2 regions of the Streptomyces sp. NPDC091282 genome follow, and region 2 is predicted to be linked to the other one. Evidence: predicted binding sites of a transcription regulator. Region 2 holds the regulator's gene; the other holds the start of a gene.
What was found. Region 2 encodes HrcA, which represses chaperone genes, less so after heat shock. Its sites were predicted from a motif close to TTNGCACTCNGNNNNNCNGAGTGCNAA; they were not measured.
Positions count from the first base shown of each region.

Region 1 (15,013 bases), on a different contig from region 2:
CTCCCGGACCTCGACGAGGCCGTCGAGCCCGAGCGCCGCCGCGTTGGCCCGCGCCGCCGCCGCGGTGGCCGGGTCCCGGTCCACCGCCAGTACGCGGATCCCGGCGCGGGCGAGCGCGATCGCGTCGCCGCCGATCCCGCAGCACAGGTCGGCGACGGTGCGCACGCCGAGCGCCCGCAGCGACTGCGCCCGGTAGGCGGCCACGCTCGCCCGCGTCGACTGCTCGACCCCGTTCGGCGTGAAGAACATGCGGTCCGCGTCCGCCTCCCCGAACTTCGCCGCCGCCCGCTGCCGCAGCCGGGCCTGGGAGAGCGCCGCGGACACCAGCTCGGCCGGATGCTCGCGGCGCAGCCGGGTGGCGACGGCGAGTTCGTCGGCGGGCGCGGTGCCGCGCACCTCGGCGAGGAGGGCGCGGCCCTCGGGGGTCAGCAGCGGGGCGAGGACGTCGTTCACCGGGTCATTGTCGGCCAGTCGGTGGATGGTTCGCCTCCGGCGGCGGTGTCGGCGCCGGTTCCGGGGGAGGTCCTGGAAGGATCCGACACCATGCGAGTAGTCGTACAAAATGACAAAAAAGGGTTGATGGTGGGCGCGGCGGGCCTGCTGGCCGTGGCCGCCCTGATGTCCGGCTGCGCGGGGTCCGACAGCGGCTCCACCACCCGCCCCGCCGCCGGCCAGCCGCGGCCGCACAAACCCGCCGCCGCCCCCGACTCCCACGCCGCCCTGGTCGCCGCCGCCAAGCACTGGGGCCTGGACGCCGTGCCGCTGCGCGCCCCGGCCCCGCCGAAGGTGAAGCCGCGGATCACCGCACGCGACGGCTTCGAGGTGGACGGGCAGGTGGAGGACGACCTCCCGCCCGTCTTCACCACGGTCCCGACCCGGCAGAAGATCGTCTTCCTCACCATCGACGACGGCGCGAACAAGGACCCGCGGTTCCTGCGCATGATGAACGACCTGCGGATCCCCTACACCGCGTTCCTCAGCAACTACCTGGTCAAGGACGACTACGGCTTCTTCCGCACGATGCAGTCCGAGGGCCACACCCTCAACAACCACACGCTGACCCACCCCTACCTGCCCGGCCTGTCCTACGAGGAGCAGAGGGACGAGATCTGCGGCATGCAGGCCATCATGAAGAAGCAGTTCGGCAAGGCGCCGACGGTCTTCCGGCCGCCCTACGGCAACTACAACGGCGACACCCTGCGCGCCGCCAAGTCCTGCGGCATCAAGTACGCGCCGATCTGGGACGAGGAGGTCTTCGTCGACCACTGGGAGTACCGCGAGTGGGACCGCGGCCTGCACCCCGGCGACATCGTGCTCACGCACTTCCGGGGCACGGACGACTGGGACGGCACGATGGTCGACGACATGCGCCGCTTTCTGAACAAGGTCACCCGCGAGGGCTATGCGGTGGCGCGCCTGGAGGACTACCTGTGAGCAGGCCGAGGGCGACGGCCGCGCTGCTGACCGCCGCCCTCCTCCTGGCGGGCTGCGCCCAGTCCGTCGACCCGATCGAACGGCTGGGCAAGAAGGCGGCCGACCGGGTGCGGCCGCACGGCCCGGCCGGCGAACAGGCCTACCGCCGCTGGGGCCTGGCCGCGCCCCTCCTCCCCGCGCCGCACCCCCCGCTGCACCCGCTCGCCCTCCACGACGCCCTGCCCCCGGTCGTCGACCACGTCGACACCGCCGACAAGGTCGTCTTCCTGACCTACGACGACGGCGCCGAGAAGGACCCGCGGTTCGTCGACATGGTCCGCGAACTGCGGCTCCCGGTGAGCATGTTCCTCACCGACAGCGTGGTCGGCCCCGGCTACGGCCACTTCGCGCGCCTCCAGGAGGTCGGCGCGAGCGTCCAGAACCACACCCTCGACCACCCGGCCATGTCCGGCCTGCCCTACGCCGGCCAGCGCGCCGAGATCTGCGGCCAGCAGGAGAAGCTGAAATCCCGGTTCGGCATCCGCCCCCGCCTCTTCCGGCCGCCCTACGGCACGTACGACACCACCACCCTGCGCGCGGCGGCCGACTGCGGCGTGACGGCGGTGGTCCTGTGGCGCGCGGCCATGACGGGCGACGGCATCACCTTCGGCCACGGCGAGAAGCGGCTGCGCCCCGGCGACATCGTCCTGGTCGGCCCGGACGAGGCCACCGGCCTGACCCTGCGCGAACGCACCACCCGCCTCCTGCGCCGGGCCCAGGAGGCGGGTCTGACGGTAGGGCGGCTGGAGGACTACCTCTAGGGCCCGTCACCCGGCGCCCTCACCCGGCCCCGTCACCCGCTCCCCGGCACCGATTTTCCACGCCGCGCCGCGACCGATTGGCACTCCGCTTGACCGAGTGCTAATCCCGGTCATAGTCTCGGCTCTGGCACTCGGCAGATGAGAGTGCCAACCACGCGACGGGCAGGTCCGGCACCCGCGACGACGGATCCACCTGGTCGCCACCTCAGACAGTTAACCCCGTGAGATCTCCGAAGGGGGAGGTCGGATCGTGACGACCACCAGCTCCAAGGTTGCCATCAAGCCGCTTGAGGACCGCATTGTGGTCCAGCCGCTCGACGCCGAGCAGACCACGGCCTCCGGCCTGGTCATCCCGGACACCGCGAAGGAGAAGCCCCAGGAGGGCGCCGTCCTCGCCGTGGGCCCGGGCCGTTTCGAGAACGGCGAGCGCCTGCCGCTCGACGTCAAGGTCGGCGACGTCGTGCTCTACAGCAAGTACGGCGGCACCGAGGTGAAGTACAACGGCGACGAGTACCTCGTCCTCTCGGCTCGCGACGTGCTCGCGATCATCGAGAAGTAGTTCACCCGAAGCACATTCTGCTTTGAGCTGCGCCCCTGGCCCCCGCGATCTCATGAAGCCGGGCGTCGGGGGCGCGGTTCGTTTCACTCACGTTTTCCGAGAGGGCTGAACCGCTCCCATGGCGAAGATCCTGAAGTTCGACGAGGACGCCCGTCGCGCCCTTGAGCGCGGCGTCAACAAGCTTGCCGACACCGTCAAGGTGACGATCGGCCCCAAGGGCCGCAACGTCGTCATCGACAAGAAGTTCGGTGCCCCCACCATCACCAACGACGGTGTCACCATCGCCCGCGAGGTCGAGATCGAGGACCCGTACGAGAACCTCGGCGCGCAGCTGGTGAAGGAGGTGGCGACCAAGACCAACGACATCGCGGGTGACGGTACGACCACCGCCACCGTGCTGGCCCAGGCGCTCGTCCGCGAGGGCCTCAAGAACGTCGCCGCGGGTGCCTCCCCGGCCGCCCTGAAGAAGGGCATCGACGCCGCCGTCGCCGCCATCTCCGAGGACCTGCTCGCGACGGCCCGCCCGATCGACGAGAAGTCCGACATCGCCGCCGTCGCCGCGCTGTCCGCCCAGGACCAGCAGGTCGGCGAGCTGATCGCCGAGGCGATGGACAAGGTCGGCAAGGACGGTGTCATCACCGTCGAGGAGTCCAACACCTTCGGCCTGGAGCTGGACTTCACCGAGGGCATGGCCTTCGACAAGGGCTACCTGTCGCCGTACTTCGTGACGGACCAGGAGCGCATGGAGGCCGTCCTGGAGGACCCCTACATCCTCATCAACCAGGGCAAGGTCTCCTCCATCGCGGACCTGCTCCCGCTGCTCGAGAAGATCATCCAGAGCAACGCCTCGAAGCCGCTGCTGATCATCGCCGAGGACGTGGACGGCGAGGCCCTCTCCACCCTCGTCGTCAACAAGATCCGCGGCACCTTCAACGCGGTCGCGGTCAAGGCCCCCGGCTTCGGCGACCGCCGCAAGGCGATGCTGGAGGACCTGGCGATCCTCACCGGCGCCACGGTCATCTCCGAGGAGGTCGGCCTCAAGCTCGACCAGGTCGGCCTGGACGTGCTGGGCTCCGCCCGCCGTGTCACGGTCACCAAGGACGACACCACGGTCGTCGACGGTGCCGGTGAGTCCGGTGCCGTCACCGGCCGCGTCGCCCAGATCAAGGCCGAGATCGAGAACACCGACTCCGACTGGGACCGCGAGAAGCTCCAGGAGCGCCTCGCCAAGCTGGCCGGCGGCGTGTGCGTGATCAAGGTCGGCGCCGCCACCGAGGTGGAGCTGAAGGAGAAGAAGCACCGTCTGGAGGACGCCATCTCCGCGACCCGCGCCGCGGTCGAGGAGGGCATCGTCTCCGGTGGTGGCTCCGCGCTCGTCCACGCCGCGAAGGTGCTGGAGGGCGGCCTGGGCAAGACCGGCGACGAGGCCACCGGTGTCGCCGTGGTCCGCCGTGCCGTCGTCGAGCCGCTGCGCTGGATCGCCGAGAACGCCGGCCTGGAGGGCTACGTCATCACCTCCAAGGTCGCCGAGCTGGACAAGGGCCAGGGCTTCAACGCCGCCACCGGCGAGTACGGCGACCTGGTCAAGGCCGGCGTCATCGACCCGGTCAAGGTCACCCGCTCCGCCCTGGAGAACGCGGCGTCCATCGCCTCCCTGCTCCTGACGACCGAGACCCTGGTCGTCGAGAAGAAGGAAGAGGAGGAGCCGGCCGCGGCCGGCCACTCCCACGGCCACGCCCACTGAGGCACGCCGGCATCGCCGGTAGGCAGCAGTAGAGGGCTCTGCCCCGCCGTTCCGCGGCGGGGCAGAGCCCTCTCGCATGGTGCCGGGGCACGTCCGGGCCCCGGCAACCCGCGTGCGGCAGGCGGTGATCCGGACAACCCGCCCCGGCCCCGGGGCGGACCGGTCAGTCGCGGCGGATCAGCTCCGGATCGATCCGGCGGCCGGCCAGCGGCAGAGAGCCCGCCGTCGCGGCCGCCACCACTCCCGCCACCGCCACGGACAGCAGGGGAACGCCGGCGACATCCCAGCGGATCGCCCCGCCGCCGGTGATGAGGTAGCTGGACTCGGCGAGCTTTCCGGTGACGACCGCCAGCGCGAGACCGAGACCGAGCGGCAGCACCACCTGGAGGCACTGCACGGCTCGCATGGTCCGGGCCCTGGCGCCGATCAGGGTGACGGCGGTGACCTGCGCACGGCGTTCGACCGCACGGTCGGTCACGGACACGAGGAACGCGGCCACCCCGATGACCAGACCCATGATCATGCCGAGGCCCAGCAGGGTCTCCACGACCGCGATCTGTTCGAGTCCCTGGACGTTCAGCCCCACCAGCTCGACCTCGGCGATCGGGGCGATGGCGCCGATGCCGTCCAGGACCCTGCGGACCTGGCCCGGCTCCGAGCTGCTGGTCAGCACGAGCTCGGCGTCACGGGGCCGGGCGTGTGCGGGCAGCGCGGACGGCGGCACCAGGAGCACGGCGTTGCCCACCGCCGAAGCCGAGTACCCGCTGTAGACGATCCCTCGCGCGGGGAAGCCGATGTCCAGGTGCCCGGTCCCGCTTCCCGAGAGGCGGAACCGGAACGGCGTGCCCGGCTTCACGCCGGATCCGACGCTGGAGTTGGGGTCGACGAGCCGCATCACCTCGCCGTCCACGCAGCCCTTGGAGTGCCGGACCATCTCGTCCAGCTGCGCGCAGGTGGCGATCAGGGCGGTGGCCGACGACGCGAAGGCGTCCTCGGGGTTCTTCCTCGCGAAGTCGACCCAGGAGTTCATCATCACCGCATGGGTGCGCACCCCGGCGAGGCCGTCGAGTTCTTGTTGCCGGTCCGCGGTCAGAGCGGACAGGGAGAGGGAGTAGTCCTGCACGGGTCCGGACGGGCGGCTGACCTGTTCCAGCTGGATGAGGACACCCTGGGCGAGCGAGGCGGCGTAGACGAGGAGTACGAGGCCGGTGACGACCCGCATCGTGCTCCCGGGCTCGGCCTCGTTGCGTCGCATCGCCAGGTTGAGCGTGAGGGACTGGGTGGACGCCGCCACGCGGCGGGCGAGGACGTACGAGATCAACGGGAGGGTGAGCACGAGCCCGACTCCGGTCAGCACCACGCCGCCGACCACGAACAGCGCGTTCACTCCCACGCTCGACGCCGGATGCCCGAGCGCACCGCTGACGCAGAAGCCGGACACGATGCCCATCCCGGCGATCAGGAGGAGACCGCCCCACTTGGACGGCGGCTTCGGGAGCGCGGTGCGGCGGACCGCCAGCGGGTTGGCGGCGGCCTCCCGTGCGCTCTTGCGGCCGACGAACCAGGCCAGTGCCGGGCAGCCGATCAGACACACGGCGACGGTGGTCGCGGACAGGGCACCGTCGTCCGGATACCAGCGCAGCGCGGGCAGCCCCGTCCTGGACATCACCTGGTTGAGAACCCAGTACTCGACGAGGCCGAGCACCGCGCCGAGCAGCGCGGCCATCACGGTCTCGGCGGCGTTCACGCGCTGGGTGCCCTTGACGCTGAGGCCCAGCAGGCGCAGCGCCGCCAGGCGCCGCATACGACTGGCGGCGGACAGCCGCGCGCAGACGGTGAGGAAGATCCCCAGGGGCAGCAGAACGAGGGTGGCCAGGGCGAACCGGACGTCCGTCAGGGTGGAGGGTTCCACGGCGGGGGACGGGGCGTAGTCGTAGCCGAACCCCTTCAGGGTCCGGCCCTCGTGGGCGATCCGGTCGCGGGTGGTGCCGACGTAGGCGTACAGCTCGTCCGGGTGGGCGAGTCCGGCTCCCGCGATGGTGCCCTCCTCCCGCCCCGGCAGCAGCCCCTTCACTGCGGGGGCCGTGCGCAGGAGGTCGTGGACCCGTGGCGAGACGAACACCTCGCCCGGACCGGGGAGCCGGGTCAACCCGGGCGGGGCCGACCGCGTTCCCTCGGTACCCCGGGCGATGAACACGCGGGTGAACGGCCTGGATCCGTACGCGTCGGAGCGCTGGACGACGAGCGTGCCGTCCGCCGGTCCCTTGGCGGAGGTGACGGGCTGCCGTGCCGCGGCCCGGCCGTCGTGCGCGTGCAGGATCGCCGGAACGGTGAGGACGAGGGCCAGGCAGCAGACACCGACGGAGCCGCCGGCCGCCATCAGGAAGAAGCGTGTCCGGTTCCCCCGCCCGGCGCCGAAGAGGAGTCGCAGACCGAGCAGGAATTCGCTCACGCCGCACCTCGCGGCGTGAGCACCCCGTCCGCCATCGTGTAACGGGTGTCGGCCTGTGCGGCCACTCCGTGATCGTGCGTCACCAGGAGGACCGCCGTGCCCTGCGAGCGGGCCAGTCCGAGGAACTCCTTCAGCACGGCGGAGGCGTTGGCGCTGTCCAGGGACCCGGTCGGCTCGTCCGCGAACACGACCGCGGGCCGGTGGACCAGGGCGCGCGCCACCGCGGCGCGCTGACTCTGCCCACCCGAGACCTGTGACGGCCGGCGCTCCCGCAACTCGCCGAGGCCGAGCCGTTCCAGCACTTCGCCCGCTCTGGCGAGAGCGGGTCGCTTGCGCTGTCCGCTCAGACGCAGCGGCAGCGCGGTGTTCTCCTCGATGGTCAGTTCCGGGAGTAGTTCGCCGTACTGGAAGACGAATCCGAACCGTTCCCGGCGCAGGGCGCTGATCTCGTCGTCGGAGAGGTCGCCGAGGGAACGCCCTTCGAAGCGCACCTGACCGCGTGCGGTCGGCAGGACCCCGGCGAGGCAGTAGAGGAGCGAGGACTTTCCGGATCCGCTCTGCCCCGTGATGGCCACGACCTCGCCCGGGGCGACCGAGAGGTGGGCGTCGCGGACGGCCTGCTGGTTGCCGTAGGAGAGGTCGACTCCGACGGCCGAGATGATGTCTGACGTACTGATGGCTTCCCCCAAAGAAGCGTGCGGGCCCAGGGGGATGCGCCCCTGGGCCCGCGGTCCTGCCGAAGCGCCGGCTACCTCTGGTAGTGCTTCGTCGACGAGCAGTTGTCAGGGTTGAGCGAGCCCTTGTCACGGCAGACGCGGATGTAGGCGTCGTCGGTGTGCAGAGCCGCGCCGTCCCAGTTCAGCCGGTCGAGCGGGACGCTCTGCTTCTGCTTGCCGTTGTAGCGGCTCCAGTCGTAGCCCTCGACACGGACCTGCATGTAGACGTTGTGACCGTCACCGTTGTCGGTGTCGTTCAGGTTGCCCGCCCACTCGAAGGCGCCGTGGTTCTGGTTCGAGGGCCAGAAGGCGTACTGGCCGCTCGTGAACGAGCCGCCGCCGGTGGACAGCGTCGGAATGGTGTGCCACGAGACGGCGGCTGCCGTTCCCGCGCTGACGGCGAACAGGCCCGCGGCTATCGCGCCGACTGCCAACTTGCGCATGTTTTCCTCCCGTTGTTCATGCACGACTCCGGATGGTCAGGTCCGGAGCCGTCGTGAACCTAGCAGCCGTGAAGAGGCGGGAATGGCATGGTCAATTCAAGTGTGTCCGCTTTCGATCATGTTTCGGAAGGTCCGACTTGGCTGGTGCGTGACTATTGCTTGACCAGTACTTGACCGTCGGCTGAGCTTTTCCTGAGGATTGGTGACGGATCGTCCCGGGGGGACACCTGTCAGTGGTCGACGGTGTCCGGTTCCGGCCCGGCGACGATCGCCGTGATGGGAATCGGAGGTTCCGCCGGGCGGGCACCGCCGGCTCGTAGGCGGCGGACAGAACGAGCCCCCGTCCCCGGTCGCCGGGAACGGGGGCTTCGCCCCTCGCGGGTACTTCGATGGTCTGCCTAGTTCGCCAGCGCGTCCAGCGCGTCGAGCTGGGCCAGCAGTCCCACCCGGTCGTACTGCAGCCAGCTCTCCGCCAGCTTTCCGCCGGCCAGGCGGTGGATCGTCGTCCCGGTCATCGTGACCTGGCGGCCGGTGTTGGGCACTCCCATGAACGGCGCCTTCTGCACGCCCGTCCACAGCCACCTGGTGCACACCCGGTCGCCCTGGGCGATCTGGTCCTCGATCACGAACGAGAAGTCGAAGGCCTGCCGCCAGATCTCCAGCTTGCGCCGCATCGCGTCCATGCCGATGGTGTCCCGGCTCTCGACCGGATCGTGGTCGTGGTAGTCCTCGGTGATCAGGCCGTCCAGCGGAACCAGCACTCCGGGCGCGGCGATCGTCTCGAAGAACCGCCGCGCGGTCTCCGCGGTGCCGGCGGGCACCCGCTCGTCGCGCACCACGTCCAGGTCCGTGAACGTCGGCATCCCCTCGCAGAGCGCCAGCATCTCGTCGAGGACCTGGTCCGTCTCCGGCCGGTTCGAGTTCCGCATCGCCTCCTCGTACGACGGGAACTCCACGATCTCGACGACGTGCGACGCGTCGGAGCGGTCCTTGCCGACCACCGTGTGCGTCGCCGCCCGCTTCCCCTTGGTCTGCGTGACCCACCTGTCCAGCAGCCGGTCCATCTCGGCCGGCCGGTTGGTCCTGCACTCGATGAGCTGTACGAACGTCATGCCGCCGCCTCCGGCCCCCCTGGGTCCGGTACCGTCACGCCCATCCTCCCACCGGGAGGCAGCGGCATCCGGGCCTCACTGGGGACCGAACTTGCGCCCCGTCTTCGAGGTGATGCCGCCCAGCAGCCCGTGCGGGGTCACCTTCGCCAGGCCGGTGAGCACCTTGTACCGCGGGTCGGGGATCGACAGCGTCTTGCCGCGCGCCAGGTCGGCGAGCGCGGCCTCGACCAGCTTGTCGGCGTCCAGCCACATCCAGTCCGGGATGTTGTCCGTGCCCATGCCGGCCCGCTGGTGGAACTCGGTCCGCACGAAGCCGGGCGCCAGCGCCATCAGACGGACCCCGGTCCCCGCCAGGTCGCGCGCCGCGCCCTGGGTGAACTGCACGACCCACGCCTTCGACGCGCCGTAGGTGCCCCGGGGCACGAAGGCCGCGACCGAGGCGACGTTGACGACCCCGCCGCGCCCGCGCTCGCGCATCGCGTCGGCCGCCGCCGAGGTCAGCCGCAGCACCGCCTCGCAGTGCACCTTGAGCATCTTCAGCTCGTCGTCCATCGAGACGTCCAGATAGCGGCCCTTGTTGCCGAAGCCCGCGTTGTTGATCAGCAGGTCGACCGGGTTCCTGCGGTCGCCGAGGCGGCCGGCGACCGACTCGATGCCGGAGTCCTCGGAGAGGTCGGCGGTGAGCACCTCGGCCTCGATGCCGTGCCGGTCGTGCAGCTCGGTGGCCTGCTCGCGCAGCCGTTTGGTGTCCCGTGCCACCAGGACGAGGTTGTGCCCGTCGGCCGCCAGCCGCCGCGCGAACGCGGCACCGATCCCCGCGGTCGATCCCGTAATCAGAGCCGTTGTCATGGCCCAAGGGTAGTTACCCGGACCGACGGCGTCCGCTGCCCGCACCAGCTCTCCCGAACGGTGAAGCGACGGTGAACGACCCGGGCGTGACGGCCGTTCAGTCCCGCTGCGCGGCCACGTAGCCGCGGGCCTTCGCCAGCGCCTCCGGGTGCAGCGCCGCGCCCGCCGCGAGGATCCGCGGCAGCAGCTCCCGCTCGGTGGTGGTCGCGCGGAACTCCATCGCCGCCGTCACCCCGTGCGCCGGCCGGTGGACGATCTCGATCGGGTCTCCGGCCCTGATCTCGCCCGGTTCGATCACCCGGAGGTAGGCACCCGACGCACCCTTCCGCGTGAACCTCTTCACCCATCCCCGCTCGCCCAGATGGCCCTGGAAGGTACGGCACGGGATGCGCCCTGAGGTGACCTCCAGTACGACCCCGGAACCGATCCGCCAGCGCTCGCCGATCAGCGCGTCCGACACGTTCAGCCCGTTTGTCGTGAGGTTCTCACCGAAACAGCCGTTCGGCAGCGGCCGGCCCAGCTCCTTCTCCCAGTCGTCGAGGTCCTCGCGGGCGTAGGCGTACACCGCCTGGTCGTCGCCGCCGTGGTGGCGCAGCTCGCACACCGCGTCCCCGGCCAGGCCGCTGCCCGCGACGCCCTTCGGCCCGGGTGCCTGCACCCGCACCGGTCCGTCCACGGGCCGCTTGTCGATGCCGGTCACGCCGTCCTTCTGGTCCGTGTGCGGCGAGGGCGTGGGGACTCCGAGGTTCACCGAGAGAAGCTCCATGGTCCGACGGTACGGGACCGGGCTCAAAGCGTCGACGCGATATGGGGTGCGCGGTCCAAGGCGGCCTTATGATCGAGGGATGATCGAGGCCCGCCATCTCCGCGTCCTGCGCGCCGTCGCCACCACCGGTTCGTTCTCGGCGGCGGGGCGCGAACTGGGCTGCACCCAGCCCGCCGTCAGCCAGCAGATGAAGGCCCTGGAGACTTCGGTGGGCACTCCGCTGCTGGTGCGCAACGGCCGCGACATGCGCCTGACCCAGGCCGGCGAGGCCCTGGTGCGGCACGCCTCCGGGATCCTCGCCGGGCTCACCGCCGCCGAGGAGGAGGTCGCCGCCATCGCCGGACTGCGCGCCGGCCGGGTCCGGCTGGTCTCCTTCCCGAGCGGCAGCTCCACCCTGGTCCCGACGGCGCTGGCCGCCCTGCGCGCCGCCCACCCCGGCACCCGGGTCTCCCTGGAGGAGGCCGAGCCGCCGAAGTCGGTGGAACTGCTGCGCGCCGGCGACTGCGACATCGCGCTGGCCTTCCGCTACGAAGGCGCGGCGGGCGCCGAGGAGTGGGACGACCTGGTGGTACGGCCGCTGCTGACGGACCGGCTGGTCGGCCTGCTGCCCGAACGGCACCGGCTCGCCCGCGCCGGGTCGGTGGCGCTCGGCGAACTGGCCGAGGAGCCGTGGATCGCGGGTTGCCCGCGCTGCCGGGGCCAGCTGGTCCAGGCGTGCGAGAACGCGGGCTTCACGCCCCGCATCGACTTCGCGACCGACGACTACCCGGCCGTGGTCGGTCTGGTCGGCGCGGGTCTGGGCGTGGCGGTGCTGCCCCAGCTGGCGGTCGAGTCGGTACGTCCGAGAGGTGCGCGCACGGTGGCGCTGGAACCCGCGGTGGTGCGGGAGATCGTCGCCCTCACGCTGCCCGACCTGGCGCAGGTCCCGGCGGTGGCGGCGACGCTGGAACAGCTGGGCCGCGCGGCCCGGCGGGCCTGAGGCGGACAACGGCCGGGCCGGCAGCGGTGGCTGCGGTGCCGGCGATCTGAAGAAACGTTCTTTCAGGCGTGTGCGGTGAGTCGGGTCCTTCAGCTGTGCGGGAGGGTGTCGCCGCTGGTCGTCGAGGCCGACACCAGCCTGTTGCGCGCCCGCCCCATGAGCTCTTCGCGCTCGTCCTCGGTCAGGCCGCCCCAGACGCCGTACGGCTCGCGGACCGCCAGCGCGTGCGCCGCGCACTCCGCGCGGACCGGGCACCTCATGCAGACCTCCTTGGCCGAGTTCTCACGGGCACTCCGAGCCGCCCCGCGCTCGCCCTCGGGATGGAAGAAGAGCGAGCTGTCGACCCCACGGCAGGCAGCCAGGAGCTGCCAGTCCCACAGGTCCGCGTTCGGTCCGGGAAGGCGGGAGAAATCTGCCATTACGTGACCCCTTGTAGCCGTTCTGGGCGGATACGGTGCCAACGACCGTACATCTCCGGTCTAAGGAGATGAAAATATGACTCATTGCGAATCTAGCCCCAGACACCGTGAAACGGGAAGAAAAAGGTCTAAATGGGGCATTGGATGTGATGAAAAGTTGAGGGTCTGACGTCCATGTCTGCACCGTGTCCGCGCCCTCACGTAGAGTGCCGAAGACGGCACGCAGCCCCGTAACTCTTTCGAGTGACCGTCGTTGAGAGTGCGGAGGCGGTTGAAACAACAAGCGCTCGGGCAGGCGTCCGAGACGGTCGACCGCACAGGTGACGATTCCGTACCAGCCTGGAGGCTCAAGGTGACGCGCATCAGCTGCGGAGGGCGGTCATGACTTCCGTCCTCGTCTGCGACGACTCCCCGCTTGCCCGAGAGGCGCTCCGCCGCGCGGTGGCGACCGTGCCCGGTGTCGAGCGCGTGACGACGGCGGCCAACGGCGAGGAAGTCCTCCGCCGCTGGGGTGCCGACCGTTCCGACCTGATCCTGATGGATGTGCGCATGCCCGGACTGGGCGGCGTCGAGACCGTACGGCGGCTGCTCTCCGCCGACCCCGGCGCCCGCATCATCATGCTCACGGTCGCCGAGGACCTCGACGGGGTGGCGCTCGCGGTGGCCGCCGGTGCCCGCGGCTACCTGCACAAGGACGCCTCGCGCGCGGAGCTGCGCGCGACCGTCACCCAGGCGCTCGCGGACCCCACCTGGAGGCTGGCGCCGCGCCGGCTCCGCTCGGCCGAGATGGGCGCCGCGCCCACCCTCACCGCGCGCGAGATCCAGGTCCTGGAGGGCATGAGCCACGGCCGCTCCAACGCCGAGATCGGCCGCGAGCTGTTCCTCTCCGAGGACACCGTGAAGACCCACGCCCGGCGCCTGTTCAAGAAGCTCGGCGCCTCCGACCGCGCCCACGCGGTGGCCCTCGGCTTCCGCTGGGGACTGGTCCGATAGCAGGACGGTGAGCTGCGCGGCAGCGGGATCGCGGACCGACCGGACGCCCCCGCCTACCCCACGGTGGGCGGCGTCCGCAAGGCGGATCGCCGGACGCCCGCTGCTCGTTTCGGCGTCGATGCCGCATCCTTGAGGTGTGGAGTCTCTCGGGGACGAGTCGTTCGAGCGGAAGGGGAGGGCGCAAGGGATGAGTTCCGGCGCACCTGCTCATAACGCTTCGGTGCACAACGGCGGACGCGGTGCCACACCGCCGACGGCAGCAGGGCACGATGGACCGATGCGCGACGACGAGGCGGCCACCGCCGTAGGGACGATCGGCGCTCTCGTCCACCGCGCCGTCGACGGGGACGAGCAGGCCACGCACGACCTGCTCGCCCATGTCCACCCGCTCGCGCTGCGTTACTGCCGCACCCGTCTGTCCCGGCTCCCGGGCGACGCCCGGCACTTCGTGGAGGACCTGGCCCAGGAGGTCTGCGTGGCCGTCCTCCTCGCGCTGCCCCGGTACCGCGACACCGGCCGGCCCTTCGAGGCCTTCGTCTTCGCCATCGCCTCCCACAAGGTCGCCGACCTCCAGCGGGCCGCGATGCGCCACCCGGGCTCCACGGCCGTCCCCTCCGACGAGATGCCCGAGCGGCCCGACGACTCGCTCGGCCCCGAGGAGCGGGCGCTGCTCAGCAGCGACGCCGAATGGGCCAAGAAGCTCCTGGCCAACCTCCCCGAGAACCAGCGCGAGCTGCTGCTCCTGCGCATCGCGGTGGGTCTCACCGCCGAGGAGACGGGTCAGATGTTGGGAATGTCACCGGGCGCCGTCCGCGTCGCCCAGCACCGCGCGCTGAGCCGGCTGCGCGCCCTGGCGGAGCAGTAGCCGCACGGTCCGCCGCCCCCGATGAACAGGCGTGCGCTCATTTCCGTACGAACATACGAAGCCTGAAGCTGAGTCGTACCGTGGAATTTGGGGCCTGTGCTTCCCGTTAGCATGGACATCCGCACCGTTCAAGGCCATTTGGGGAAGGTGTCATGACTGCCAACGTCGACGGAGTGCCCGGAAAATTCGCGACACTCGGGCTTACCTACGACGACGTGCTGCTGCTGCCGGGCGCATCCGAGGTGCTCCCGAACGCGGTCGACACCTCGTCCCGCATCTCGCGCAACGTCCGGGTCAACATCCCGCTGCTGTCCGCCGCCATGGACAAGGTGACCGAGTCCCGCATGGCGATCGCGATGGCCCGCCTCGGCGGCGTCGGCGTCCTGCACCGCAACCTGTCGGTCGAGGACCAGGTCAACCAGGTCGACCTGGTGAAGCGGTCCGAGTCCGGCATGGTCACCGACCCCATCACGGTGCGCCCCGAGGCGACCCTCGCCGAGGCCGACGCGCTCTGTGCCAAGTTCCGCATCAGCGGCGTGCCCGTCACCGACCCGGCCGGCAAGCTGCTCGGCATCGTCACCAACCGCGACATGGCCTTCGAGAGCGACCGCTCCCGGCGCGTGCACGAGGTCATGACCCCGATGCCGCTGGTCACCGGCAAGGTCGGCATCTCCGGCACCGAGGCCATCCAGCTGCTGCGCAAGCACAAGATCGAGAAGCTGCCGCTGGTCGACGACGCGGGTGTCCTCAAGGGCCTGATCACGGTCAAGGACTTCGTCAAGGCCGAGAAGTACCCGAACGCCGCCAAGGACGCCGAGGGCCGCCTGCTCGTCGGCGCCGCCGTCGGCGCCAGCCCCGAGGCGCTGGAGCGGGCCCAGGCGC
Region 1 covers NZ_JBIVUX010000003.1:306,402-321,414, forward strand. Annotated here, with positions in the region: gene ACIQOE_RS15265 (methyltransferase domain-containing protein) at 1-453, opposite strand, end outside; gene ACIQOE_RS15270 (polysaccharide deacetylase family protein) at 544-1,434, shown strand; gene ACIQOE_RS15275 (polysaccharide deacetylase family protein) at 1,431-2,234, shown strand; gene groES (co-chaperone GroES) at 2,485-2,793, shown strand; gene groL (chaperonin GroEL) at 2,912-4,537, shown strand; gene ACIQOE_RS15290 (ABC transporter permease) at 4,701-6,989, opposite strand; gene ACIQOE_RS15295 (ABC transporter ATP-binding protein) at 6,986-7,678, opposite strand; gene ACIQOE_RS15300 (hypothetical protein) at 7,738-8,148, opposite strand; gene ACIQOE_RS15305 (ester cyclase) at 8,547-9,260, opposite strand; gene ACIQOE_RS15310 (SDR family oxidoreductase) at 9,336-10,109, opposite strand; gene ACIQOE_RS15315 (MOSC domain-containing protein) at 10,207-10,875, opposite strand; gene ACIQOE_RS15320 (LysR family transcriptional regulator) at 10,955-11,854, shown strand; gene ACIQOE_RS15325 (WhiB family transcriptional regulator) at 11,944-12,273, opposite strand; gene ACIQOE_RS15330 (response regulator transcription factor) at 12,655-13,266, shown strand; gene ACIQOE_RS15335 (sigma-70 family RNA polymerase sigma factor) at 13,544-14,131, shown strand; gene guaB (IMP dehydrogenase) at 14,284-15,013, shown strand, end outside.
Region 1: the regulator HrcA is predicted to act here: its motif matches at 2,312-2,338, upstream of groES (co-chaperone GroES).

Region 2 (15,013 bases):
GCCATGAAGTTCACGTTGTCGGTGAGGTCTTTCCACACGCCGGAGACGCCCCGTACCTGCGCCCGGCCGCCGAGGTTGCCCTCGGTTCCGACTTCGCGTGCCACGCGCGTGACTTCGTCGGCGAAGGCGGAGAGCTGGTCGACCATCGTGTTGATCGTCGACTTCAGTTCCAGGATCTCGCCCTTCGCGTCGACCGTGATCTTCTGCGAGAGGTCGCCGTTGGCGACGGCCGTCGTCACCTGGGCGATGTTGCGGACCTGGGAGGTCAGGTTCGACGCCATGAAGTTGACGTTGTCGGTGAGGTCCTTCCACACGCCGGAGACGCCCCGCACCTGCGCCCGGCCGCCCAGCTGGCCCTCCGTGCCGACCTCGCGCGCGACGCGCGTCACCTCGTCGGCGAACGCGGACAGCTGGTCGACCATGGTGTTGACGGTCAGTTTCAGCTCCAGCAGTTCACCGGTCGCCTCGACGGTCACCGTGCGGGTCAGGTCGCCGCGGGCCACGGCCGTCGTCACCAGGGCGATGTCACGGACCTGGGCGGTCAGCCGGGACGCCATCGTGTTGACGGCCTCCGTCACGTCCCGCCAGCTGCCGGACAGGCGCTGCACCTTGGCCCGGCCGCCGAGCCGTCCCTCGGTGCCGACCTCGCGCGCGACCCGCGTCACCTCGCCGGTGAACAGGGACAACTGGTCGACCATCTTGTTCACCGCGCGGCCCAGCCGGCGCAGGTCCCCGCGCAGCTGGCGGCTGCCGTCGTGCAGGTCGACGCGCTGGGTCAGGTCGCCGCCGGCCACCGCGTCCAGCACGCGTGTGGCGTTCGCCGCCGGTGCGACCAGCGCGTCGAGGACCTGGTTGACGTCGTCGACCCGGGACGTCCAGGCACCCTGGCCGGGACTGGCCGAGACGCGTTCGTCGAGACGGCCGTGGCGCACCAGCTCCCGTTTCACGCGCTGCACCTCGGTGTTGAAGTGCACGCTGCGATCCATGATCTGGTTGAAGACCGCGGTGAGTTCGCCGACGATCCCCTCCCCGCCCTCCGGCGCCTTCGTGAAGTCGCCGTCGCGGGCGGCGGTCATCGCGGCGAGCAGGGGGCGCAGCTCGGATGCTCGGAGTTGTTCCGGTTTCTGTCCGACTTCGAGCACACGCGTAGCACGGTTCTCACTCATGGCGGCCCACTTCGGTAACTCGGTGCTTATGGGCGCAGTCAGTCTGTCACTCTGTCCGCATCGACCGGGATGCATTCGTCCGAACTGCTCGGGGAGCTCGACATGGGGGCCATACCCACGCAACGGGAGACCGTCTCCCGGGTCCGTGAGGCGCCTGCGCACGACGAGGCGCCCGCGCCTGCGCACGACGAGGCGCCCGCGCCCGCGCACGAGGTCGCGGGCGCGTACGCGCAGGGGCGCGCGACCCTGCCCGGCAGCCCCCTGGCGCCGGGCTCCGCCCGCGCGCTGGTGCGCGCCGCCGTCGACGAGTGGACGGACTGCGGCCTGCTGGAGCCGGGACAGCGGATCGCCGAGGACGCCATGGTCGTCGTCAGCGAACTGGTCACCAACGCCGTCGTGCACGCCGGCACCGACGTCGAGGTCGAGTGGTGGCTGGAGGAGACACGGCAGGAGACGGCGTTCGTCGTCGAGGTCACCGACCGCCATCCCTCCCGCGCCCCGCGCGACCACCCGGGCGAGACGCCGTACGAGACCCCGGAGTACGGGCGCGGGCTGCGCCTGGTCGCCTCGCTCGCGGAGTCCTGGGGCGTCACCTACCGCATCGGCGCGAAGACGGTGTGGGCCCGCCTGACCGGCCGGGGCGGCACGCTCCCGGACGAGCAGGAGCTGAAGGTGGCCGAGATCCTCGCGCCCGAGCCTCCCGCGCACGCCTCCGCGCCGGAGCGCGGCTGTCCCCGGCGTTCCGACCGGGACCGGGACTGGCTGGACAGGGGCGCGCTGTCGTTCCTCGCCGAGGCCTCCGACCTGCTCGCCGGGCAGCTCGACGAGAACCTGGTGGCCGCGCTCACCGGCCAGCTGATCGTGCCGCGGCTGGCGGACTGGTGCGCGGTGTGGCTGGAGGACGAGTCGACCGTGCGGCCCGGCGGCCACGGCGACGCGAGCGGCGCGGGCGGGCCGCGGCTGGCCCGGGTCTGGCACGGCAGCGAGAACCGCATCGAGGACCTGCGCCGGGCGCTGGAGAAGGACCCGCCGTGCGCGACGGGCGGACTGCGGTCGGGGCCCGAGCCGTATCCCTGGCCCGGCGAGGCGCTCGGCGGCCCGCAGGGCGCGGTCGGCTCGGCGCTCGCCTACCGGCTGATCGCGGGCGGACGTCCGCTCGGCACGCTCGTGATCGGACGCCTGGGCCCGGCCGGTTTCCCGGACGAGATCACCGGCCTGGTCGAGGACTTCGGCCGCCGGGTGGCGCTCGCCATCGGCGCGGCCCGCCAGTACGCCCGGCAGGCCACCATCAGCGCCGTCCTGCAGCGCGGGCTGCTGCCCGGCGCGGTCGCCGAGATCCCGGGCATGCGCAGCGCCCTGGTCTACGAGCCCTGCGACAAGGGCGGCCCCAGCGGTGACTTCTACGACCTCTTCCCGGCCGGCGACGGCCGCTGGTGCTTCGCCGTCGGCGACGTGCAGGGCAAGGGTCCCGAGGCCGCGGTCGTGATCGGTCTGGCGCGGCCCTGGCTGCGGCTGCTCGCCCGCGAGGGCTACCGGGTCGCCGATGTCCTGGACCGGCTCAACCAGCTCCTCCTGGACGACGCCACCGAGGCCGCGGACGCCGCCGCACGCGCGCTGGTCGCGGCCGGCGGCCGCGCGGTGCCGCCGGGCGACGGCCCGCAGACACGTTTCCTCTCCCTCCTGTACGGCGAGCTGACGCCGCTGGAGGGGGGCGGTGTCCGCTGCACCCTGGCCTCGGCCGGGCACCCGCTGCCGCTGCTCCTCGGCCCCGGCGGCGAGGTCCGCACCGCCGCCCGGCCGCAGACCCTGCTCGGCGTCGTGGAGGACGAGACGTACACCAGCGAGACCATCGAGCTGGGGCCCGGCGACAGCCTGCTGTGCGTGACCGACGGGGTCACCGAGCGCCGCTCGGGCTCCCGGCAGTTCGACGACGGCGACGGGCTCGCGCGGGCGCTCGCGGGCTGCACGGGCCTGAGCGCCGAGCTGATCGCCGAGCGCATCAGACGCCTCGTGCACGAGTTCGGCGGCGGGCAGCCGGAGGACGACCTCGCGCTGCTGGTCCTCCAGGCCGAGTGACCGGCGCCGCGGGCGGCGGGCGGCGTCCGGGACGGGCGTCGCGGGGTTCGGGCGGCGTACGGGACAATGGAGGACATGCCTTCCGCACTTCCCGACGGCGAGCCGGTCCCGGACGACGGCGCGCTCCCGGCGCACGCGCTGGCCGGTGCCGCCGACCGCCCGCTCGGCTTCTACCTGCACGTCCCGTACTGCGCGACCCGCTGCGGCTACTGCGACTTCAACACCTACACGGCGACCGAGCTGCGCTCCACCGGCGGTGTCCTCGCCTCCCGCGACAACTACGCCGACACCCTGGCCGACGAGGTCCGGCTGGCCCGCAAGGTCCTCGGCGACGACCCGCGCGAGGTCCGCACGGTGTTCGTGGGCGGGGGCACGCCGACGCTGCTGGCCGCCGGTGACCTGGTGCGGATGCTGGGCGCGATCCGGGACGAGTTCGGACTGGCCGCCGACGCGGAGGTCACGACGGAGGCGAACCCGGAGTCCGTCGACCCCGCCTACCTGGCGGCCCTGCGCGAGGGCGGCTTCAACCGGATCTCCTTCGGCATGCAGAGCGCCCGGCAGCACGTGCTGCGCGTCCTGGACCGCACGCACACCCCCGGGCGCCCCGAGGCGTGCGTGGCCGAGGCCCGCGCGGCCGGTTTCGAGCACGTCAACCTCGACCTGATCTACGGCACGCCGGGCGAGTCCGACGACGACTGGCGGGCCTCGCTGGACGCGGCGGTCGGGGCCGGCCCCGACCACGTGTCCGCGTACGCGCTGATCGTCGAGGAGGGCACCCAGCTGGCCCGCCGGATCCGCCGGGGCGAGGTCCCGATGACCGACGACGACGTGCACGCGGACCGCTACCTGATCGCCGAGGAGATGCTGTCGGCGGCCGGCTTCGACTGGTACGAGGTGTCCAACTGGGCCACCTCCGAGGCCGCCCGGTGCCTGCACAACGAGCTGTACTGGCGGGGCGCCGACTGGTGGGGCGCGGGACCGGGCGCGCACGCGCACGTGGGCGGCGTGCGCTGGTGGAACGTCAAGCATCCCGGCGCGTACGCGGCGGCGCTGGCGGCGGGACGGTCGCCGGGCGCCGGGCGCGAGGTCCTCACCGACGAGGACCGCCGGGTGGAGCGGATCCTGCTGGAGCTGCGGCTGCGCGAGGGAGTGCCGCTGACGCTGCTGAAGGAGCAGGGGCGGACGGCGGCCCGGCGCGCGCTGGCGGACGGGCTGCTGGAGAAGGGCCCGTACGACGGCGGACGGGCCGTGCTGACGCTGCGCGGCCGGCTGCTCGCCGACGCGGTGGTCCGGGACCTCGTGGACTGAGAGGCGGGCGGTCCGGACCCCGAGGGGGAGACCCTAGGGAGCCGTCACGAAGTCGATCAGTTCCTCCACCCGGCCCAGCAGTTCCGGTTCCAGGTCCTTGTAGGAGCCGACGCGGGCCAGGATCGCCTGCCACACCGCGCCCGTGTTGTCCGAGGGCCAGCCGAGCGCCCGGCACACGCCCGTCTTCCAGTCCTGGCCGTGCGGGACCCGCGGCCAGGCGTCGATGCCGACGGCGGCCGGTTTCACCGCCTCCCAGACGTCGATGTACGGGTGGCCGACCACCAGGGCGTGTCCGCTGGTGACCGACTCGGCGATGCGCCACTCCTTGGTGCCGGGCACCAGGTGGTCCACCAGGACCCCGAGGCGGGCGTCGGGGCCCGGCGCGAACTCGGCGACGATCGCCGGCAGGTCGTCCACGCCCCCCAGGTACTCCACGACCACGCCCTCCACGCGCAGGTCGTCGCCCCAGACCTTCTCGACGAGTTCCGCGTCGTGGCGGCCCTCGACGTAGATGCGGCCGGCGCGGGCCACGCGCGCGCGTGCGCCGGGGACGGCGACGGAACCGGAGGCCGTGCGGGAGGGGCGCGCGGGGGCGGCAGCGGCGGGGCGCACGAGGGTGACCACCCGGCCCTCCAGGAGGAAGCCGCGGGGCTCCAGCGGGAAGACGCGGTGTTTGCCGAAGCGGTCCTCCAGCGTCACCGTGCCCGCCTCGCAGCGGATCACCGCGCCGCAGAAGCCGGTGCCGGGTTCCTCGACGACCAGGCCGGGTTCGGCGGCCACCTCCGGGACCGGCTTCGGCTTCTTCCACGGCGGGGTCAGGTCGGCGGAGTACTGGCGCATTCGGATGACGATAGGAGAAGCGGGGGCGGCGTGGTCACGACACGCCGAAGCGGGCGGCGAGCGCGTCGCGCTGGCGTCGTACGAAGGCCGCGTCCACCACCGCTCCGTGACCGGGCACGTACCGGGCGTCCTCGCCGCCCAGGGACAGCAGGCGGTCCAGCGCGACCGGCCAGCGGGACGGCACGGCGTCGGGTCCGGTCTGCGGCTCGCCGGACTCCTCCACCAGGTCGCCGCAGAACACCACCGCGGGGTCGCCGGGGACGAGGACCGCGAGGTCGTGCCGGGTGTGGCCGGGGCCCACGGCGGCCAGCAGGGCCCGGCGGCCGGTGCCGAGGTCCAGGGTCCGTTCGCCGCGCACCGCGCGGCCGGGCTCCGTCAGCGCGGCCACCGCCTCGGCGGCCTCGGCGGCCGGCAGGCCGTTGCGGACCGCGTCCAGGCGGATCTCCTCGCGGCCGTGCCCGAACACGGCCTCTACGCCCGCCGCCGCGTACACGTCGGCGCCCGCGAACGCCGGGGCGCCGAGGACGTGGTCGAAGTGGGGATGGGTGAGCGCGAGATCGGTCACACGGCGTCCGGCCAGCCGCCGCGCCTGCCCGCGCAACCGCGCGCCCTCCGCGAGGCTCGACCCGGCGTCCACCATCAGGGCCCGGCCCGCCCCGAGAACCAGCCCGGCCGTGCAGTCCCAGCCCGGCAGCCGGCACCGGCCGACCCCCTCGGCCAGCCGCTCCCAGCCCAGCTCTTCCCAAGTCACCGTCATACCGGGACGCTAGCTGCAGAACGCAACGGGTCCCGGCCGACCTTGCCCGGTCGGTGCCCGACGGCCGTACACTGGGCCGGGGACGCTGGCACTCGGGATCGCAGAGTGCCAGACGAAAGACCCGAAAGGCCGCGGGGACGACTTTCTGGAGGTGTGGCGCCGCATGCTGAGTGAACGCAGGCTTCAGGTATTGCGCGCCATCGTCCAGGACTACGTCGGTACCGAGGAGCCGGTCGGGTCGAAGGCGCTGACCGAGCGGCACAACCTCGGCGTCTCCCCGGCGACCGTGCGCAACGACATGGCCGCCCTGGAGGACGAGGGGTACATCGCCCAGCCGCACACCAGCGCCGGGCGGATCCCGACCGACAAGGGCTACCGGCTGTTCGTCGACAAGCTCGCCGGTGTCAAGCCGATGACCGCGCCCGAGCGGCGGGCCATCCAGAACTTCCTCGACGGCGCCGTCGACCTCGACGACGTCGTGGCGCGGACGGTGCGGCTGCTGGCGCAGCTGACCCGGCAGGTCGCGGTCGTGCAGTACCCGTCGCTGACGCGGTCCACCGTGCGGCACGTGGAACTGCTGGCGCTCGCGCCGGCCCGGCTGATGCTGGTGCTGATCACCGACACCGGACGGGTCGAACAGCGTATGGTCGACTGTCCGGCGCCCTTCGGGGAGTCCGCGCTGGCGGATCTGCGGGCACGGCTCAACAGCCGGGTCGCGGGCCGCCGGTTCTCGGACGTGCCCCGGCTGGTGGAGGATCTGCCGGAAGCCTTCGAGGCCGAGGACCGCGGTACGGTCTCGGCGGTGCTCTCCACCCTGCTGGAGACGCTCGTCGAGGAGAACGAGGAGCGGCTGATGATCGGCGGTACCGCCAATCTCACCCGCTTCGGACATGACTTTCCCCTCATGATCCGGCCCGTCCTGGAGGCGCTGGAGGAGCACGTCGTGCTCCTCAAGCTCATGGGCGAGGCGGGGGATTCGGGCATGACCGTACGCATCGGTCACGAGAACGCCTACGAGGGACTCAACTCCACGTCCGTGGTGTCGGTCGGCTACGGTTCGGGCGGCGAGGCACTCGCCAAACTCGGCGTGGTCGGACCGACCCGCATGGATTACCCGGGAACGATGGGAGCGGTACGAGCGGTGGCACGGTACGTCGGACAGATCCTGGCGGAGTCGTAAGTGGCCACGGACTACTACGCCGTTCTCGGCGTGCGCCGCGACGCGTCGCAGGAAGAGATCAAGAAGGCCTTCCGTCGGCTCGCGCGCGAGCTGCACCCGGACGTCAACCCGGATCCGAAGACCCAGGAGCGGTTCAAGGAGATCAACGCCGCCTACGAGGTGCTCTCGGACCCGCAGAAGAAGCAGGTCTACGACCTCGGCGGCGATCCGCTCTCGCAGAGCGGCGGCGCGGGCGCGGGCGGCTTCGGGGCCGGCGGCTTCGGGAACTTCTCGGACATCATGGACGCGTTCTTCGGTACGGCGTCGCAGCGCGGTCCGCGCTCGCGCACCCGCCGCGGCCAGGACGCCATGATCCGGATCGAGGTCGAGCTGGACGAGGCGGCCTTCGGCACGACCAAGGACATCCAGGTCGACACGGCCGTCGTCTGCAACACCTGCAACGGCGAGGGCGCGGCGCCGGGCACCTCGGCGCAGACCTGCGACATGTGCCGCGGCCGCGGTGAGGTGTCGCAGGTGACGCGGTCCTTCCTGGGCCAGGTCATGACCTCGCGGCCGTGTCCGCAGTGCCAGGGCTTCGGCACCGTCGTGCCCACGCCGTGCCCCGAGTGCGCCGGCGACGGCCGGGTGCGCTCGCGCCGGACGCTGACCGTGAAGATCCCCGCGGGTGTCGACAACGGCACCCGGATCCAGCTCGCCGGCGAGGGCGAGGTCGGCCCCGGCGGCGGTCCGGCCGGCGACCTGTACGTCGAGATCCACGAGCTGCCGCACTCCACGTTCCAGCGGCGCGGCGACGACCTGCACTGCACGGTGACGATCCCGATGACGGCGGCGTCCCTCGGCACGAAGGTGCCGCTGGAGACGCTGGACGGCCTGGAGGAGGTCGACATCCGGCCGGGCACCCAGTCCGGGCAGTCGATCCCGCTGCACGGGCGCGGTGTCACGCACCTGCGCGGCGGCGGCCGCGGCGACCTGATCGTGCACGTCGAGGTGACGACCCCGACCAAGCTCGACCCCGAGCAGGAGCGGCTGCTGCGGGAACTGGCGAAGCTGCGCGGCGAGGAGCGTCCGACGGGCCAGTTCCAGCCCGGCCAGCAGGGTCTGTTCAGCCGTCTCAAGGACGCGTTCAACGGGCGCTGACGGGCCGCCGGGCCGGGGCGCCGCCCCCGCGGGCCGGACATATGTGGCATGTGCCAAAGGGGCGGCCCGATTCGGTCTTGTTCGGAGGACGTGACAACATGCCGTCATGTCCTCCGCACTGACCGATCTCTTCCCGCTTCCGATCGTGCAGGCCCCGATGGCGGGCGGGGTCTCCGTGCCGCAGCTCGCCGCCGCCGTGTCCGAGGCGGGCGGCCTCGGCTTCCTGGCCGCCGGGTACAAGACCGCCGACGGGATGTACCAGGAGATCAAGCAGCTGCGGGGACTGACCGGCCGGCCCTTCGGCGTGAACGTGTTCATGCCGCAGCCCGAGCACGCCGAGTCCGGCGCGGTGGAGGTGTACGCGCACCAGCTGGCCGGTGAGGCCGCCTGGTACGAGACCGAGCTCGGCGACCCGGACAGCGGCCGCGACGACGGCTACGACGCGAAGCTCGCCGTCCTCCTCGACAACCCGGTGCCCGTGGTCTCCTTCCACTTCGGCGTGCCGAGCCCGGAGGCGCTTCAGGCGCTGCGCCGGGCGGGCACCCTCACCCTCGTCACCGCCACCACCGCCGAGGAGGCGCTCGCCGTCGAACGGGCCGGCGCCGACGCGGTGATCGCCCAGGGCGTGGAGGCGGGCGGCCACCAGGGCACCCACCGGGACGTGCCGGAGAACGACGGGTCCGGGACGGGCCTGCTGGCGCTGGTCGGCCGGATACGCGAGACCGTGGCCCTTCCCGTCGTCGCGGCGGGCGGCATCATGCGCGGCAGCCAGATCGCCGCCGTCCTCGCCGCCGGGGCGAGCGCCGCCCAGCTGGGCACCGCCTTCCTGGCCACGCCCGAGTCCGGCGCCGCCGAACCGCACAAGCGGGCGCTGACCGACCCGCTGTTCACCCGCACCGCGCTGACCCGGGCGTTCTCCGGGCGGCCCGCCCGCGGCCTGGTCAACCGCTTCATGCGCGAGCACGGCCCGTACGCGCCCGCCGCCTACCCCGAGGTCCACCACCTCACCTCGCCGCTGCGCAAGGCCGCCGCCGCGGCCGGGGACGCGCAGGGCATGGCGCTGTGGGCCGGGCAGGGGCACCGGATGGTCCGCGAACTGCCCGCCGCGCGGCTGGTGGAGGTCCTCGCGGACGAACTCGCCGCCGCGGCGACAGCGTTGTCCGCCGGGGCCGGCGGCACGGGCGTCACGGGGGCCGGGCGGTGACCGCCCCGGTGTTCGTGGCCGACCCGCTGACCGTCCTCGGCGGAGAGGCCGTCCTGGAGGGACCCGAGGGCCGGCACGCCGTCTCCGTGAAACGGCTCCAGCCCGGTGAGGACGTCATCCTCACCGACGGACGCGGACGGTGGGGCGAGGGCGTCGTCAAGGCCGCCGAGGGCAAGGACCGGCTCGTCGTGACGGGCCTGGCCCTCCACGAGGAGCCGCCGCCGCGGCCCCGCATCACCGTCGTCCAGGCGCTGCCCAAGGGCGACCGCGGCGAGGTCGCCGTGGAGACCATGACCGAGGTGGGCGTCGACACGATCGTGCCCTGGCAGGCCGCCCGCTGCATCACCCAGTGGAAGGGCGACCGGGGCCTGAAGTCCCTGGCGAAGTGGCGGGCCACCGCCCGCGAGGCCGGCAAGCAGTCCCGCCGGGTGCGCTTCCCGGAGATCGCGGACGCGGCGACCACCAAGCAGGTCGCGGCACTTGTGGCGGGCGCCGCCCTGGCCGCCGTGCTCCACTCCGACTTCGGGCACGCCAGTGAGGCGCTGGCCGCCGTGCCGCTGCCCGCCGACGGCGAGATCGTGCTGGTCGTCGGGCCCGAAGGGGGCGTCGCCCGGGACGAGGTGGCGCTCTTCGAGGAGGCGGGTGCCAGGGCCTGCACCCTGGGGCCTACGGTGATGCGTACATCGACCGCCGGAACCGCGGCCGCGGCCCTGCTCCTCGGCCGGACCGGCCGGTGGTCCTGACCCGTACGACACCACCCCGACCCGAACGACACCCCAGGGGGAACGCGCCGTGGAACTCGCCCAAGTCCGGCTCCTCGTCTCCGACTTCGCCGCCTGCTACCGCTTCTACGCCGAGGTGCTCGGGCTGAAGCCGCAGTCCGGGGCGAGCGAGGGACCGTACGAGAAGTTCAGTCCGCACGCCGGGTCGGCGGGGATAGCCCTGCAGGACCGGACCATGATGGCCGAGGTGCTGGGCGAGCTGGGGGACACCGCGACCGGGCACCGTTCGCTGGTGGTGCTGCGCGTCGACGACCTGGACGCCTACTGCGAGCAGCTCGCCGCGCGGGGCGCGGTCCTCGTGCACGGACCGGCGCCGATGACCGAACGCATGCGCGTGGCCCACCTGAAGGACCCGGAGGGCAACCTGGTGGAACTCCAGGAATGGCTGCTGCTGCTCACCTGACGAGACACGGGCCGCGCCCCGTGCGGGTGACCCCTGCGAACACGTGAGTGGCCGCACGCCCCCTACCGTCACGGACCGGTCGGTGGCAGTCTGCCTGTCATGGGGGCATCGAGGCCGCTTCGGCGACGGCCGCGCGTGACCGGGCCCGCGGCCGCTGCGGGGCTCGTCGTGATCGCCGTGATCGGCCTGGCGGGCTGCCGGCCGACGGACCTGAACTCCGCGACCGTCGCGTACACCACCGACCGGACCGCCACCGCCGAGCTGCAACGGCAGCACGTCGACGTCAGCTGGCTCACCTGCACCGGCAACTACGGTTCGGCCGCGCCGAAGACGCCCTCGGCGTCCGAGACCGCCGTCGTCTCCGTGGACTGCCGGGGCAGGACCAAGGACGGCCGGGACATCACCGTCACCGGGCGGATCACCAAGGCGGTCAGCGGGGCCTGCGTGCGCGGGAACCTCGTCGCGAAGGTGGGCGGCAAGGAGTGGTTCCGGGTGACGGGCCTCGGCGACTGCGACGCCACCCCCGCGCCCGTCGGCAGCACCTACCGGCCGCCCACCTACGGACAGCGGCCGGGTCCCACCGTGACCGTGACGAGGACCCTCTGGTGCGAGGACGATCCCAAGTGCCGGCCCGTGCAGGGCAAGTGATCGAAACCGGTCACCGCGACCGGCCCGGCGTGCATAGTCTGAGCGGGTGACTCAGGGTGCAGCGACAGGACCGCGGTCCTACCTCCGATTTCCCCATGTCCACGGCGACCTGGTCGCCTTCACCGCCGAGGACGACGTGTGGCTCGCGCCCCTGGACGGCGGCCGGGCCTGGCGGGTCAGCGCCGACAACGTCCCGGTGACCCTGCCGCGCATCTCGCCCGACGGGACCACGCTGGCCTGGACCTCCACCCGCGACGGCGCCCCCGAGGTGCACACCGCCCCCGTGGACGGCGGCTCCGCCACCCGCCTGACGCACTGGGGGAGTTCCCGCACCCAGGTGCGCGGCTGGACCGCCGACGGACAGGTCCTCGCGATCAGCACCTACGGCCAGGCCAGCCTGCGGCGCAGCTGGGCCAGGACCGTCCCGCTCGACGGCGGGCCCTCCGCCGTGCTGCCCTACGGCCCGGTCGGCCACGTCGCCCTCGGACCGCACACCGTGCTGCTCTCCGCGACGATGGGACGCGAGGCGGCCGCCTGGAAGCGGTACCGCGGCGGCACCGCGGGCCGGCTGTGGATCGACCGCGAGGGCGGGGGCGAGTTCGTCCGGCTGCACGAGGAACTCGACGGCAACATCGAACAGCCCGTGTGGGCCGGGGACCGGATCGCCTTCCTCTCGGACCACGAGGGGACGGGCGCGCTGTACTCCTCCCTCGCCGACGGCTCCGACCTGCGCCGGCACACCCCCCTCGGCGGCTTCTACGCCCGGCACGCGGCCGGTGACGGCACCCGCGTGGTCTACGCCTCGGCAGGTGAGCTCTGGCTCCTGGACGACCTGGAGGGCGCCGAGCCGCGCCGGCTGGACATCCGGCTCGGCGGGGCCCGGGTGGACCGGCAGCCGGGCCCGGTCAACGCGGCCCACTGGTTCTCCGCCGCCTCGCCCGACCACACCGCGCGCGGCAGCGCCGTCCTGGTCCGCGGCGGCGTGCACTGGGTGACCCACCGGTCGGGTCCGGCCCGCGCCCTGGCCGCCGAGCCCGGAGTGCGCGCCCGCATGCCCGTCACCTTCCGCGCGGACGCGGAGGAGTGGGTGGTGTGGGTGACGGACGCCGAGGGCGACGACGCCCTGGAGTTCGCGCCCGCCACCGGCCGGGTGCCCGGCGCCACCCCGCGCCGGCTCGCCGCCGGGCAGCTCGGCCGGGTCCTGGACCTCGCCGTCGCCCCCGACGGCGGCCGGGTCGCGGTCGCCGCGCACGACGGACGCCTGCTCCTCGTCGAACGCGAGACCGGCGAGGTGCGCGAGGTCGACCGCAGCGAGGACGGCGACGTCGGCGGGCTCACGTTCTCGCCCGACTCCGGCTGGCTGGCCTGGTCCCACCCCGGTGTCGGCGGGCTCGCCCAGCTCCGCATCGCGCACACCACCGACCTCACGGTCACCGAGGCGACCCCGCTGCGCTTCAAGGACTACGCGCCCGCCTTCACCCGCGACGGCAAGCACCTCGCCTTCCTCTCCACCCGCTCCTTCGACCCGGTCTACGACGAGCACGTCTTCGACCTCGCGTTCGTGGTCGGCGACCGGCCGCACCTGATCACCCTGGCCGCCACCACCCCCTCGCCGTTCGGCCCGCAGCGGCACGGCCGCCCCTTCGAGACCCCCGACAAGGACGAGACCCCCGACGCCGAGGGCACCCCCGCCACCCGCGTCGACCTGGAGGGCCTCGCCGACCGGATCGTGCCCTTCCCCGTCGAGGCCGGCCGCTACTCGGGTCTGCGCGCCGCCAAGGACGGCGTCCTGTGGCTGCGGCACCCGGTGCGCGGTGTGCTCGGCGCCTCCCGCGCCCACCCCGAGGACCCGGAGCCCAAGACCGAGCTGGAGCGCTACGACCTCGCCCAGCAGCGCATCGAGTACCTCTCCTCCGACGCCGACCACTTCGAGGTCAGCGGCGACGGCAAGCGCGTCCTGCTGTGGGCCGACGGCAAGCTCAGGGTCGTACCCAGTGACCGCCGTGCCTCCGGCGACGACGACAGCGACACCAACGTCACCGTCGACCTGTCGCGCGTCCGGCAGACCCTCCACCCGGCCGCCGAGTGGCGGCAGATGTTCGACGAGACCGGCCGCATCATGCGGGACCAGTTCTGGCGGCCGGACCTCGGCGGCCTCGACTGGGACGGCGTCCTGGACCGCTACCGCCCGCTCGTCGACCACGTCGCCACCCACGACGACCTGGTCGACCTGCTCTGGGAGGTGCAGGGCGAACTGGGCACCTCGCACGCCTACGTCACCCCGCGCGGCGGCCACGGCCACGGGCCGCGCCAGGGCCTGCTCGGCGCCGACGTCTCCCGGCACCCGGACGGCAGCTGGCGCATCGACCGGATCCTGCCCGCCGAGACCTCCGACCCCGGCGCCCGCTCCCCGCTCGCCGCGCCGGGCGTCGCGGTCCGGCCCGGCGACGCGATCGTGGCCGTCGCCGGCCGCCCCGTCGACCCGGTGACCGGACCCGGCCCGCTCCTCGTCGGCACCGCGGGCAAGGCGGTCGAGCTGACCGTGTCCCCGGCGGGCGGCGGCGAACTGCGCCACCCCGTCGTCGTCCCCGTCGCCGACGAGGAACCGCTGCGCTACCACGCGTGGGTGGCCGGCCGCCGGGCCCGGGTGCGCGAGCTGTCCGAGGGCCGGCTGGGCTATCTCCACGTGCCGGACATGCAGGCGCCGGGCTGGGCGCAGATCCACCGCGACCTCGGCGTGGAGATGGCCCGCGAGGGCATCGTCGTGGACGTCCGGGAGAACCGCGGCGGGCACACCTCGCAGCTCGTCGTGGAGAAACTGGCCCGCCGGATCGTCGGCTGGGACGTGCCGCGCGGCATGCGCCCGTTCAGCTACCCCGGCGACGCGCCCCGGGGCCCGGTGGTGGTCGTCGCGAACGAGTTCTCCGGTTCGGACGGGGACATCGTCAACGCGGCGATCAAGGCGCTCGGCATCGGCCCGGTGGTCGGCACCCGCACCTGGGGCGGGGTGATCGGCATCGACAGCCGCTACCGCCTGGTCGACGGCACGCTGGTCACCCAGCCGAAGTACGCGTTCTGGCTGGAGGGGTACGGCTGGGGCGTGGAGAACCACGGCGTCGACCCGGACGTGGAGGTCGTACAGGCGCCGCAGGACTGGGCCGCGGGCCGGGATCCCCAGCTGGAGGAGGCGGTGCGGCTGGCGCTGGAGGCGCTGCGGACCACGCCCGCCAAGACCCCGCCGTCGCTGCCCGGGTGAGGACGGCGCCCGGCCCCCGCCCTCCCGCGGCCGGACCGACTACGATGCCCACGAAGCTGATCACCGGTGAGGAGAAGACATGGCAGGGGAACCCGAGGACGACTGCCTGTTCTGCAAGATCGTCGCAGGCCAGGTCCCCGCGACCGTCGTCCGCGAGACGGACACCACCGTCGCCTTCCGGGACATCAACCCCCAGGCGCCCACGCACGTCCTGGTGATCCCCAAGGTCCACTACGCGAACGCGGCCGAACTCGCC
Region 2 covers NZ_JBIVUX010000001.1:914,014-929,026, reverse strand. Annotated here, with positions in the region: gene ACIQOE_RS04230 (HAMP domain-containing protein) at 1-1,166, opposite strand, end outside; gene ACIQOE_RS04225 (SpoIIE family protein phosphatase) at 1,269-3,242, shown strand; gene hemW (radical SAM family heme chaperone HemW) at 3,318-4,550, shown strand; gene ACIQOE_RS04215 (DUF3097 domain-containing protein) at 4,584-5,390, opposite strand; gene ACIQOE_RS04210 (MBL fold metallo-hydrolase) at 5,425-6,147, opposite strand; gene hrcA (heat-inducible transcriptional repressor HrcA) at 6,311-7,327, shown strand; gene dnaJ (molecular chaperone DnaJ) at 7,328-8,464, shown strand; gene ACIQOE_RS04195 (nitronate monooxygenase) at 8,571-9,668, shown strand; gene ACIQOE_RS04190 (16S rRNA (uracil(1498)-N(3))-methyltransferase) at 9,665-10,411, shown strand; gene ACIQOE_RS04185 (VOC family protein) at 10,461-10,853, shown strand; gene ACIQOE_RS04180 (hypothetical protein) at 10,953-11,501, shown strand; gene ACIQOE_RS04175 (S41 family peptidase) at 11,548-14,757, shown strand; gene ACIQOE_RS04170 (histidine triad nucleotide-binding protein) at 14,837-15,013, shown strand, end outside.